2 regions of the Aminobacter sp. Y103A genome follow, and region 1 is predicted to be linked to the other one. Evidence: riboswitches for the same ligand, from Rfam matches in the RefSeq annotation. Region 1 holds a riboswitch; the other holds the start of a gene.

Region 1 (5,961 bases):
GTCGCCATAGACGCCGTTGGTGTCGGGCCAGGAAACGATCAGCGCTGCCGTGTTGTCGTCGATGGTCTCGCCGTCGATCTCGGTGCCCAGCGGCTCGGCGCGGGTACGAACGACGTCGAGGACCTGCGGGTGCGCTGCACCCGCAATGGCGACGCGGCTGCGCTTGTCGCGGTGATGGCGCAGCGCGATGCCGACCGCTTCGGCAACGGCGGTTGCTTCGTCGAGCAGCGAGGCGGAGGCGACCGGCAGGCCGGTCAGTTCGGCGACCAGCGTCTGGAAGTGGAACAGGAGCTCCAGGCGGCCCTGGCTGATTTCGGCCTGGTAAGGCGTGTAGGCGGTGTACCAGGCCGGGTTCTCGAACAGGTTGCGCTGGATGACCGGAGGCACGTTGACGCCGTGATAGCCGGCGCCAATGAAGCTCTTCAGCACCTTGTTGCGGCCCATCTTCTCGCCAAGCTCGGCAAGCGCTTCATGTTCGCTCGCCGGGGCCGGCAGGTTGAGCGCGCGGTCGAGCCGGATCGACTTCGGCACGGCCTGCGAAATCAGCGTTTCCACGGAGGGTACGCCGATGGCGGTGAGCATGGCGCGGGTTTGTTTTGGGCCGGGCCCAATGTGGCGGGCCGAAAAGGGATAGGGTGCGGTGGTCATCTCAGGCGATCCTGTCAACCGATATGGGCTTTGTAGCCCGCTTCATCCATCAGGCCGTCGAGCTGGCCCGCATTGGCGATCTTCATCTTCCACAGCCAGCCGTCGCCTGATGCAGCCGAATTGACGAGCGCCGGGTCGGACGAGAGCGTTGCATTGGCTTCGGTGATGTCGCCGTCGATCGGTGCATAGACGTCCGATGCGGCCTTGACCGACTCGACGACCACGGCGACGTCGCCCTTGGCGAGCTTGCGGCCGGCTTCCGGCAGGTCGACGAAGACCAGGTCGCCAAGCTGTTCCTGGGCGTAGTCGGTAATGCCGACGGTAGCGATGTCGCCTTCAACGCGGATCCACTCGTGGTCTTCGGTGAAATAGGTCTTGGTCATGGAAATTATCCTTTGCGGTAGCGATGCTGCGTGAAGGGAAGAGAATGAACGTCGACGGGCACCTTGGTGCCGCGGACGTCGGCGAAGACACGGGTGCCGGCCTTGGCCAGCGACGCTGAGACATAGCCCATGGCGACCGGGAATCCGGCCGACGGGCCAAAGCCGCCCGAGGTGACGCGGCCGATCAGCTTGCCGTCGGCATCGAACAGCTCGGCGCCGGAGCGCACCGGCTGGCGGCCTTCAGGCTTCAGGCCGACGCGCTTTTCCTTGGCGCCGTCGGCGAGGATCGCAGCAAGTGCCGCGCGGCCGATAAAGCCGCCGTCTGCACGCAGGTCCTTGGGGATCGCCCACATCAGGCCGGCACTTGCAGGGTCGTTGTCGGGGGTGATGTCGTTGCCATGCAGGCAGAGCCCGGCTTCGAGGCGCAGGCTGTCGCGTGCGGCAAGGCCGATCCACATGGCGCGCTCGTCGGCCAGAAGCTTGGCAAGCAATTCGCGCGCGTCTGCCTCCGGCAGGCCGATCTCGAAACCATCCTCGCCGGTATAGCCGGAGCGGCTCATGAACCAGGTGGCGCGCGGCTCGAAGCCCTGCATGAAGAACAGCGCGTCGGTGGCAATGCCGGCCTTGCCGAGCACTGTGGCCGCCTCGGGGCCCTGGATCGCGATGAAGACGCGGTCGAGCGGCTCGATCGTGGCGTCGAAGTCCTTGGCCAGCGCACGCAGATGCGCTTCGTCGGTCGCTGCGTTGCCGGCATTGGCCACCACCATGAAACGCTCGTCGCCGAGACGGGTGATGATCAGGTCGTCGATGATGCCGGCGGTCTCGGTCAGGAAGAAGGTGTATTTCGACTGCCTGGTCTCAAGCGCGCGCGCATCGAGCGGGCAGGCGCGGTTGATGAGGTCGGCGGCCCCCGGGCCGGTGACAAGGAACAGCTTCATGTGGGAGATGTCGAACAGGCCGACATGCTCCCGGGTGTGAAGGTGTTCCTTCATCACGCCGGCAGGATAGGTCAGCGGCATGTTCCAGCCGGCGAAGGCGCCAAAGCGCGCACCGGCGGCTGCATGCAGATCTGCAAGTGGGAGTTGGTTGGTGGCTTCGCCTGTCATGTCTTCTCCAGAGTCGCACGTGTCCAGCCGCTTGTGGCAGCCATTCCGTGCCCCTCTGTCTGAAGCCTGAGAGACTCGCGCTCCGGAACTCTGTCGGCAGCGCTTACACCTTCGGCGCGGGACCAAGGTCCCGACTTTCCAGAGTGTCCTTCCTGTTTACGGTTCTTTTGCCTGAGAGATTTCGGGCGATTTCCCCTTCGGCGTCAGCTTTCGCTGCTCTCTCCCGCAAACAGGTGGAGCCCGCAAAGGCTCCAGACGAGTCGTCAATATCCCACCGACGACACTTTGTCACCTGTCCGCGCAGTGCTTATTCACCGGATGGATAGTCCCAACCAATACTTCCGGGTGGTCCGGGTCAGGTCCCGGCACTTTCCAGCTTGCGCAGGTCGCGCTCGAGCTGGCCAATCAGGTTGCCGGTCTGGCGGTGCAGTCGTAGCAGCCGTTCCATCTGCAACGAAACCGAGGCGGCGGACAGGTCGTCTTCGCGCGGCGCAGGACCGATGCCGTGCAGGATCCAGGAAATGCTGGTGCCGAGCAGGCCGGCCAGCTTGGCGATGCGATGGGCCCCGGGCTGCGAGCGGTCGCGCTCCCAGGCATTGATGGTGGCGGTCTTGACCCCGAGGCGCCAGGCAAGTTCCGAAGCACTCAGGCCGCTTGCTTCGCGCGCACGCGACAGGCGTCCGCCAATGGTGTCGAGATCGGGTGTCTGCTCATAGATGTTCGTGGTGTCGGACACCAGAAGGGCCTCCTGTCGTATGTTGGATTTGGGCCGCCTAATGTCTGGGCGGCATGCCGCGAGCATCGGCCAGCGAGCCCGGATGCGCAACCGCAAGATACGAAAAATCGGTCAAGCTATTGAATAAGCGTGACTATCAATGGCGCTTGCGATCGTCCGTCAGATGCCGCCGTACCAGTCGTAGCCACGGTCTTCCCAATAGCCCCCCTTACCAAGGCCCATGGCGCCGAAGCCGTCGACCAACTCGATCTTGTGGATGTATTTCGGCATCTTGTAGCCGAGCTGTCGTTCGACACGCACCCTAAGCGGTGCGCCGTTTTCGACCGGCAGCGGCATGCCGTTCATGCCATAGGCGAGGATTGTCTGCGGGTGCCGCGCGTCGACCAGATCGATCGAGCCGTAATATTTGACTTCGCCCGAGAGGCTTCGTTCGATGGTGTCGAGGCAGTGGAAGACGACGTAGCGGGCATTGGGCTTGACCGCGGCGGCATCGAGTACGAGCGCCATCGGCACGCCTGTCCATTTGGCAATACAGCTCCATCCCTCGACGCAGTCATGCCTGGTGATCTGGGTACGCGAGGGCATGTTCATCAGTTGCTGGCGCGTAAGCGATAGCGGCTTTTCGACCAGGCCCGTCACCTCCAGCCGCCAGTCGGCGAAGTCGCCCGACTGAAGGGATTTGTAGACACTGTCGTCGGGTGCAGTGATGCCGTTGGGGCGTTGCGGCTGCCGAATGTCGGCCTCGGTGAACTCCTGGGCCAGCGACTCGCGGCCGGCGAGCAGCCGCTGGACGCGGTATGTCAGGTCGTTGGCACCCTCGAGGACATTGCGCACGCCGTTGTCGCGATCGGCGAGAAAATCGAAGGCGTCGCAACCGGAGAGTGCAAGTGTCGATGCACTGAGCGTAGCTGTTGTGAGGAAGCGCCGGCGGTTGAGCTGGAACTTGGGCATCTCAGGCGCTCCCTTCGCGACGGTCGCGTTGCGGTGGGTCGGTGCGATACCAGCCGGTGACGATCGAGCGCAGTTCGTTGATCGGTCCCGCCGCCAGGATCATCAGCATGTGGACAACGAAGAAGCCGACGAGCAGCGCCATGGTGACGAAGTGGATGGTGCGCGCGGTCTGGCGTCCGCCCAACAGGTCGGCGAGGAACGGCACGGCTGCATTCATGCTCGGCGACATGGCAAGCCCGGTGACGATCATCAGCGGCAGAAGCACGAACAGCACGCCACCATAGGCGAGCTTCTGCAAGGTGTTGTAGTTGCGGCTATGGTGGAACCTCAGCCTGGCGTGGTCGGCGACGTCCTTCGGCAGGTTGCGCAGATCGTTGACGCTTGGCGCAAGATCGCGACGCAGATGGCCGTTGATGGCGCTGGCGACGAGCCAGACGAGCAACGTGCCTGAGAGCACCCAGGCGAAGAAGAAATGCACGACGCGGCCGGTGGCGAGATCCTGGCCGGATGGAATCGTCGCCCATGCCGGAAACGCGCGCCCGTTTGGATTGGCGGCCGATCCCGACAGGCCAAGCACACCCGTCGTGTTGAATCTGTTTCCCAGGATCGTCGTGTAACCGACTGGTCCCGTTGGGCTATTTTCAGCACCGATGACCAGCACGTCGTTGCTGAAAGCAAAGCCTGACTGCTTGCCGATGTAGAGCGCGGGGTGGGCGTTGAAGATCTGCAGACCACTCAGCAGCAGGAAAAACAGCGACACTGCCCAGATCCAATGGGTGAGGCGTGTCCAGCGTGTCTGCCGATAGACGAGTTCGCCGCGGGTGCCTGACGCTTTCGCGTCATTCGCCTGCTGCAGCATGTGCGCCTGGCTTTCCATAACACCCGATCTCCCGTGGCATCGGCGATTGCGGGGGCGTCATCTTACGCCCTTTCGCAGAGGATTACGCTTTGGCGTCGGGAATTGTTTCGCTGCGGCGGTGACTTCGGCGTGAAATCAGCTTGCGAGTGAGACCACCAGGTTGACGGCCGCGGCGACGATGATGGTGTTGAAGAAGAACGACAGGACCGAATGGACAAGCGCTGCCTGGCGCATGTGCGTCGACGAAATGTTGGTGTCAGCGGTCTGCGCCGTCATGCCGATGACCACGGCGAAGTAGAGAAAATCCCAGCCACAGGGGCGTTCTGTGCCGGGAAAGATCAGGCCGCCGACCGGCTTGCGGCTGCGTGTCGACGCGGCATCGGCCTTGGTGTCGCCTTTCCAGTAGAGGCGGGCGTAGTGCAGGGCCGCCATGGCGTGGATGGTCAGCCAGCCGAGCGGCAGCGACAGCAGCGAAAACGCCAGCCAGGAGGGATGCGGAACCTGCTTGGCATTCATCAGCACGAATAGCGAGCCGACGGCGACCACGACGATACCGATGGTCACCAAGAAGATGATCCAGATCGGCTCGTCGGCCTGCTGGGCGCGCCGGCTGAGGAAGTCCGCCGTCAGTCGCGGCATTTCACGCAGGACAAGCAGTATGTAAGTGGCGAAAAACGTATTGGCGGCGATGCTGTAGCTGAGCGGATGCTGGAGCAGCATTGCCACGGCGAGCGCTGCCACCCCGATGCCGGCGCTTGCCAGGAAAATGAAATGGCGGCCGAACGGCTTCATTGTGCCTGCACCGACTTCACAGCCCTTCGCGCCATCTGGTCGAGCGCGCCGAGAAAGCGCGAGCGGTCCTGGGCGGAGAAGGAGGCATTGTAGCCCTTGCTTTCACCGGTTTCGCGCAGGTGCTGTTTCAGATCACGCATGGCGACCGCCATGCCGATGGTCTCCGGCGTGAACGGCTTGCCGGTCGGGCCGAGCACATGGGCGCCAAGCGCCACGGTGCGCGCGGCGAGCGGGATGTCGGCGGTGATGACGATGTCGTTGGCGCGCGCGTTTTCGACGATCCAGTCGTCGGCGGCGTCGGCGCCCTTTGAGACCACGACGTTGCGGATCATCGGATCGCGCGACGGGCGCAAGCCGCCGTTTGACACGAAGGTGACGACGAGGTCCAGCCGTTCGGCGACCTTCACCACCTCGTCCTTCACCGGGCAGGCGTCGGCATCGACATAGATCACAGGGGCATTTTCAGTCATTTCAGGCACGGTTCCG
Region 2 (5,961 bases), on a different replicon from region 1:
TCTTCTGCTCCAGCATCGCTGCCATCAGGTCGGGCATCGCCCACATGCCCTTGCCGATCTGGGCATGGCCCGACAGGCCGCATTCGAGACCGGTGTCGACGTTCCAGGCCTCGTAGGCATTGATCCATGGCGCCTGCTTCATGTCGCCCTTGCGCACCATGGGGCCGGCTTCCATCGAGCTGTGGATTTCGTCGCCGGTGCGGTCGAGGAACCCGGTGTTGATGAACACCACACGTTCCTTGGCGGCACGGATGCATTCCCTGAGGTTGATCGTGGTGCGCCGCTCCTCGTCCATGATGCCCATCTTGATGGTCTTTCTGGGCATGCCGACGAGGCGCTCGACGCGGTCGAAGATCTCGACGGCAAAGGCCACTTCCTCGGGGCCATGCATCTTCGGCTTGACCACATACATCGAGCCGGCGCGGGAGTTCATGCGACGGCCCTTGGCTCCAACGTCGTGCAGGGCGATCAAAGCGGTGATTGCCGCATCCATGATGCCTTCGGGCACCTCGTGGCCGTCACGGTCATGGATCGCGGGATTGGTCATCAGGTGGCCGACATTGCGCACCAGCATCAGCGAGCGGCCGGGCAGCGAGACGGTCTTGCCATCGGCACCGGTATAGGCACGGTCGGCATTGAGCTTGCGGGTGACAAGCTTGCCGCCCTTGTCGAAGCTTTCCGCGAGATCGCCCTTCATCAGGCCGAGCCAGTTGCGGTAGACGGCGACCTTGTCTTCGGCGTCGACTGCTGCGACCGAATCCTCGCAGTCCTGGATGGTGGTGAGTGCGGACTCCAGGATCATGTCGGAGATGCCGGCCGGATCGGTCTTGCCGATCGCACTGTCTCTGTCGACCACCACCTCGACATGCAGGCCGTTCTTGACCAGCAGCACCGCATCTGGATTGCCGGCAGCACCACGATAGCCGGCGAATTGTTTGCCGTCGCCCAGCGCAACCGAACCAGACGCGGTCGCAAGCTTCAGCTGCCCGCCTTCGACCGCAAGACCCGTCACGTCAGACCAGTTGCCCGACGCCAACGGCGCGGACTGATCCAAAAAGGCCTTGGCCCAGGCAATGACCTTTTGGCCACGCTTGGGATTGTAGCCCTTGGTCTTCTCGGCGCCGTCGGCATCCGGGATCGCATCGGTGCCGTAAAGCGCGTCATAGAGCGAACCCCAGCGCGCATTGGCGGCGTTCAGCGCATAACGCGCATTCATGACAGGCACGACCAGCTGCGGTCCGGCGACGGTGGCGATCTCGGGATCGACATTCTCCGTCGTGACAGCAAAGGCCGGACCTTCCGGCACAAGATAACCGATCTCGCTCAGGAACGCCTTGTAGGCGGCCATGTCGTGCGGGGCGCCATGCTTGCGGTACCAGGCGTCGAGCTTGAGCTGGAAGTCGTCGCGCTTCTCCAAAAGCGCCCGGTTCTTCGGCGCCAGATCATGCACGATCGCGGCAAAACCCTTCCAGAACGCCTCCGCATCGACACCCGTCCCTGGCAGAGCCTCCGCGACCACGAAGTCGTGGAGCTCGCGCGCAACAGAAAGGCCATGAAGGGAGACGCTGTCGTTTATCCGGTTCATCATGTTCATCGTCATAACTCCCGGGTCAGGCTGCAAGTGCAGCGTCGGTGCGGAACTCGCCCGAAACGGTCTCCGCGACCATCTGGGCTGTAGCGGCCGACAGCGTCCAGCCGAGATGACCATGGCCGGTATTGTAGAACACGCCGGACTGGCGGCCCTTGCCGACCCTTGGCATCATGTTGGGCATCATCGGCCTGAGACCTGCCCAGGGCACGACCCTGTTGGTGTCGACATCCGGGAACAGCATGCGTGTCCAGTCGACCAGCGGTCTGACGCGGTCATCGCGAATGTCTCTGTTCATGCCGTTGAACTCGGCGGTGCCGGCAACCCGGAAGCGCCCGGCGCCAAGGCGGCTGGTGACGATCTTGGCGCGGTCGTCGAGCAGGCTGACCCAGGGCGCGGCAACCTGGCTGCGCTCGTCGTCGAGATGCACTGTGATGGAATAGCCCTTGACCGGGTAGACATTGACCCGGTCGCCGAGCATCGCTGCGAAATGGCGACTGGCGGAACCGGCGCAGATGACGATGCCGTCGGCCTCGACGACCCTGTAGTCGGGCTGGCCGTCGGCACCTGACGTCGTATAGCCGATGCAAAACACGCCATCCCGGGCGATACGCTCGACATTGGCGTCGAAGACGAAGCGCGCACCGCGCCGTTCGCAGGCCTTGGCGAGGCCGAAGGTGAACTTGTGGATGTCGCCGGTCGAGTCCGACGGCGTGTAGAAGCCGCCATGAAAATCGCCATTTAACGTCGGCTCGATCGACTTTACCTCCTCCGCCGTCACCGGCCGGCGGTCGAGACCGCCCTCGACCAGCATCGCATTGACCTTCAGCGCGTGCTGGAAGCTCGGTCTGTCCCAGTAGAAATGCAGGATGCCGCGACGGACATGGTCGAAGTCGATGTTCTCGCGCTCGGCAATCGCAAACAGGTGCTTGCGCGCGGCAATCGCCAGCCGCGTCGTCTCCACCGTGTTGTCGCGGTAATTTGCGATATTTGAGACGAACTCAGCCAGCCAGGCATATTTGTGCCAAGTAGGCCGGGGATTCATCAGCAGCGGCGCATCACTGCGTAGCATCCACTTGATGCCCTTGAGCAAGGTCGACCAGTGGTTCCAGACCTCGGCGTTGCTGGCCGACAGCTGGCCGCCATTGGCGAACGACGTCTCCATCGCGGCATAACGCTGGCGGTCGACGACAGTGACGGTGTAGCCGCGCTCCAGAAGGGCATAGGCAGTGGTGACGCCGGTGATACCGGCGCCGATAACGGCAATATGGGGCATTTCACTCTCCGCGAACAAAGTTGGGTGCGGGCCGAAGCCCGCTGTTTTCCCCAATCTGTCGCTGTACCTGAGAGCTTAACCGCGTCAGCCTTGCCGGTGCGGCTTTCCCCTTCGGTGGACGCTCGAGGCGCCTCTCTCCAGATCGTTCAACTGCATGGTCACTTTTGCCTGAGAGTTTCCTGGGGGGTTGCTCCGTCGGCGTCGGCCGGTGTCATCTCGCAGCGGCCGATCTCTCCCATGCAGCCTCTTGAACGTATGCCTTCATAGCTGGTGCCGCACCCTTCCGCAACGCGAGACGCGGCAAGCTCCAGCCCTCAGTTGCCTTCGTCGTACAGTGTCGTGGTCGTCTCGACGTCTTCCTCGTGCAGGCCAGCGCGCACCACGGCGGCAGCCGCCAGCTCGCGCGCCTTGCGGCGGATGCCCGCTTCGTCGACACCCTGCACCTTGCCGTCGACATAGACCGCCTTGCCGTCGACCCAGGTCTGAGTGATCGAGGCCGTCGAGGCCGAGAACACCAGCGCCTGCAGCGGATCGTAGAACGGCGTCCACTCGACATGGTCGAGATCGAACAGAATGAAATCGGCCTTCTTGCCGATCTCCAGCGAGCCGATCTCGTCGTCCCACATCAGGGCGCGCGCGCCCTCGATGGTGGCGGCGCGCAGCGCATCGCGGGCAGTGAAGATGTCGGGCTTCAGCCGCGCATCCTTGAACATGCCGGCAACGACGAGCATCTGCCGCATCAGGTTCATGTTACCGGCGGCCGAGACACCGTCGGTGCCGAGGCCGACCTTGACGCCGGCCCTGACCATCTCGGGGTACTTGCCGATCGACGTGGCGCCCTTGCCGAGCTTGAACGACGAGCACGGGCAGAAGGCAACGCTGGCGCCGCGCTCGGCCAGAAGCTTGACCTCCTCATCCGACACGGCTGCGCCGTGAGCGATGACCAGGTTCTTGCGGATGCCGCCGGCATTGTCGACGCGGGTGATCGGCCAGCAGCCATACTTGCTCTCGCAGACCTTGGCCTCCTCGATCGAAGTCGCCAGGTGGTAGGTGGTGCCGACGCCCAGCTTCTCGGCCAGCGCCACGGCACCGACATGCAGTTCGAGGCTGCAGGGCTCCTTGCCCTCGATGTTGACCCAGCAGCGGGCACGACCGTCGAGCGTGTTGTTGTAGCGCAGCACGTTTTCCTCGAGCACCTTCAGCGCCGTCTGCGCGTCGGGGAAGAAGTGATGCTCGGCCATTTCCTCGGTCCAGCCGCGCGGCAGCTCCGACGGGCGATTATCGGCGGCGTGGCGGCCGGTGATGCCGCGGATGCCGGTCTTGTCCATGGCGCGGATGACGATGCCGGGATCGTATTGCGAGCCCATGTCGAGGAAGCAGGTGGTGCCGCAGCGCAGCATCTCGGTGATGCCGAGCAGCGCGCCCCAATATTCGTCTTCCTCCGTTATGTGAGCGTAGAACGGCTTGGCCCAGTGGAACACCCAGGCGCGGGTGTTGAGATTATCGGGGAAGACCGCGCGGGAAAGGGTCTCGGACAAATGCACGTGGCTGTCGACGAAGCCCGGGCAGATCCCCAGCATGGTGCCGTCGATGACCTTGTCGAAGCTCTTGCCCTTGTGGCGCGATGCCACATCGTCGGCCGCTCCGATGTCGGCGATGCGGTCGTTCTCGACCACCACGCTCGCATTGCGCAGCACCGTGTCGTTCTTGTCGACGGTGAAAGCGAAGTTCAGATTTTCGATCAGCGTACGCATGCGGCTCCACCCAATGCTTTACCCACGGACCCTCCCGATCGCGTCGCCGGTCCGTGACAGCGGGCGATATCCGAGCATTCGCACACTCTTCCGAGCGGAACGCGACGACCGGGCCAACAACCACCCCGGCCGCCATTTCGCAAGCGGTAGCCCTTAGGCCACCGCCTTGACCTTGCCGCCCTGCTTGGCGGTGCCGCAAAGGATCAGCTTGTCGGTGTCGGCGTAATCGGACAACAGCTCCGATCCCTTCGACGTCACCAGAAGCATGTCCTTGTTCTGCATGCCGTAGCCATAGCCGGTGTCGTAGCAGAGCGGCTCGAAACCAAGCACCATGTTCTCTTCCAGCGGCGCGTCGCTGCCCGGCTTGCCGAGCACCGGCGTCAGGCCGAGATAGGGGTCTTCGTGCAGGTGCAGGCCAATGCCGTGGCCAACGAACGAGATCGGCGGCAGGTTGAGCTTGGCGAGCTTGGCGATGAAGGCGTCGTAGATCTCGCGACAGCTCGCACCGGGCTTCACCTTCTCCATGATCTCATACTTGCACTCGACCAGGTGAGCCCAGATCTTGTCGGCCATGGGCGGCGCCTCGCCGACGATGGCCGTGCGGCAGACGCCCGCCTGGTAGCCGTTGATGACCGAGAAGATCTCGACGCGGCAGACATCGCCACGCTTGAGGATGCGGTCGGACGGGCCGACATTGGGCAGCACCGACCGCTCGCCGGTAGCGACGATCAGCAGCTTGAAGTGTTCGGCGCCAAGCGAATAGACGTTGCGGGTCAAATGACCGGCAATGTCCATCTCGGAGTCGCCGGCATCGACCACCGCCAGCGTGTCGGTGATCGCCTGGTCGGCGATCCGAGAGAGCTTGCTAAGCAATGCGACCTCTTCAGCCGTCTTGATCTGGCGCAGCCGCGCCAGGATCGGCTCGGCATGCTCGAACCGCGCGCCGGGCATCGCCGCGATCAGCCGGGCGAAATCGCCGGCCGGCAGATAGTCCATCTCAAGGCCGATGCGCGCCTTGCCAAGGCCGAGGCCGGCGAGCTGGTCTGCCAGCACCAGCATCGGATCGTCGGAGAATTCGGCCCAGATACGGGCCGGCATGTCAGGCAAGCGGCGCTTGATCGTTGATGCTTCCATGTCGACGCCGAAGATCGCGGTGCGGCCGTCCGCTGTGACGATGGTCATCGCATGGCGGTGGCGGATCAGCGGCTGCGACGGCACGACAAAGCCTGTGGTATAGGCGAAGTTCTCGGGCGACGAGCAGATGATGGCGTCGAGCCCATGCTCGGCCATTGCCCTCACCTGCTTGGCTACGATTTCTGCCCGCATGATTTGGTTCCTCTCCT

What was found. Region 1 has a riboswitch for glycine ahead of gcvT (glycine cleavage system aminomethyltransferase GcvT). Riboswitches for the same ligand answer to the same signal wherever they lie in the genome.
Region 2: linked by a shared signal. The riboswitch ahead of Amn_RS28185 (D-amino acid dehydrogenase) and the one ahead of gcvT (glycine cleavage system aminomethyltransferase GcvT) in region 1 are both predicted to bind glycine.

What each region holds. Positions count from the first base shown of each region.
Region 1 covers NZ_AP017986.1:3,117,633-3,123,593, reverse strand. The annotation lists gene gcvP (aminomethyl-transferring glycine dehydrogenase) at 1-648, opposite strand, end outside; gene gcvH (glycine cleavage system protein GcvH) at 663-1,031, opposite strand; gene gcvT (glycine cleavage system aminomethyltransferase GcvT) at 1,037-2,137, opposite strand; glycine riboswitch at 2,287-2,373, opposite strand; gene Amn_RS15270 (helix-turn-helix domain-containing protein) at 2,493-2,873, opposite strand; gene Amn_RS15265 (molybdopterin-binding protein) at 3,033-3,824, opposite strand; gene Amn_RS15260 (cytochrome b/b6 domain-containing protein) at 3,826-4,701, opposite strand; gene Amn_RS15255 (DUF1345 domain-containing protein) at 4,819-5,475, opposite strand; gene Amn_RS15250 (YaiI/YqxD family protein) at 5,472-5,945, opposite strand.
Region 2 covers NZ_AP017987.1:127,867-133,827, reverse strand. The annotation lists gene Amn_RS28190 (malate synthase G) at 1-1,600, opposite strand, end outside; gene Amn_RS28185 (D-amino acid dehydrogenase) at 1,611-2,864, opposite strand; glycine riboswitch at 3,010-3,112, opposite strand; gene Amn_RS28180 (amidohydrolase family protein) at 3,179-4,618, opposite strand; gene Amn_RS28175 (M24 family metallopeptidase) at 4,772-5,944, opposite strand.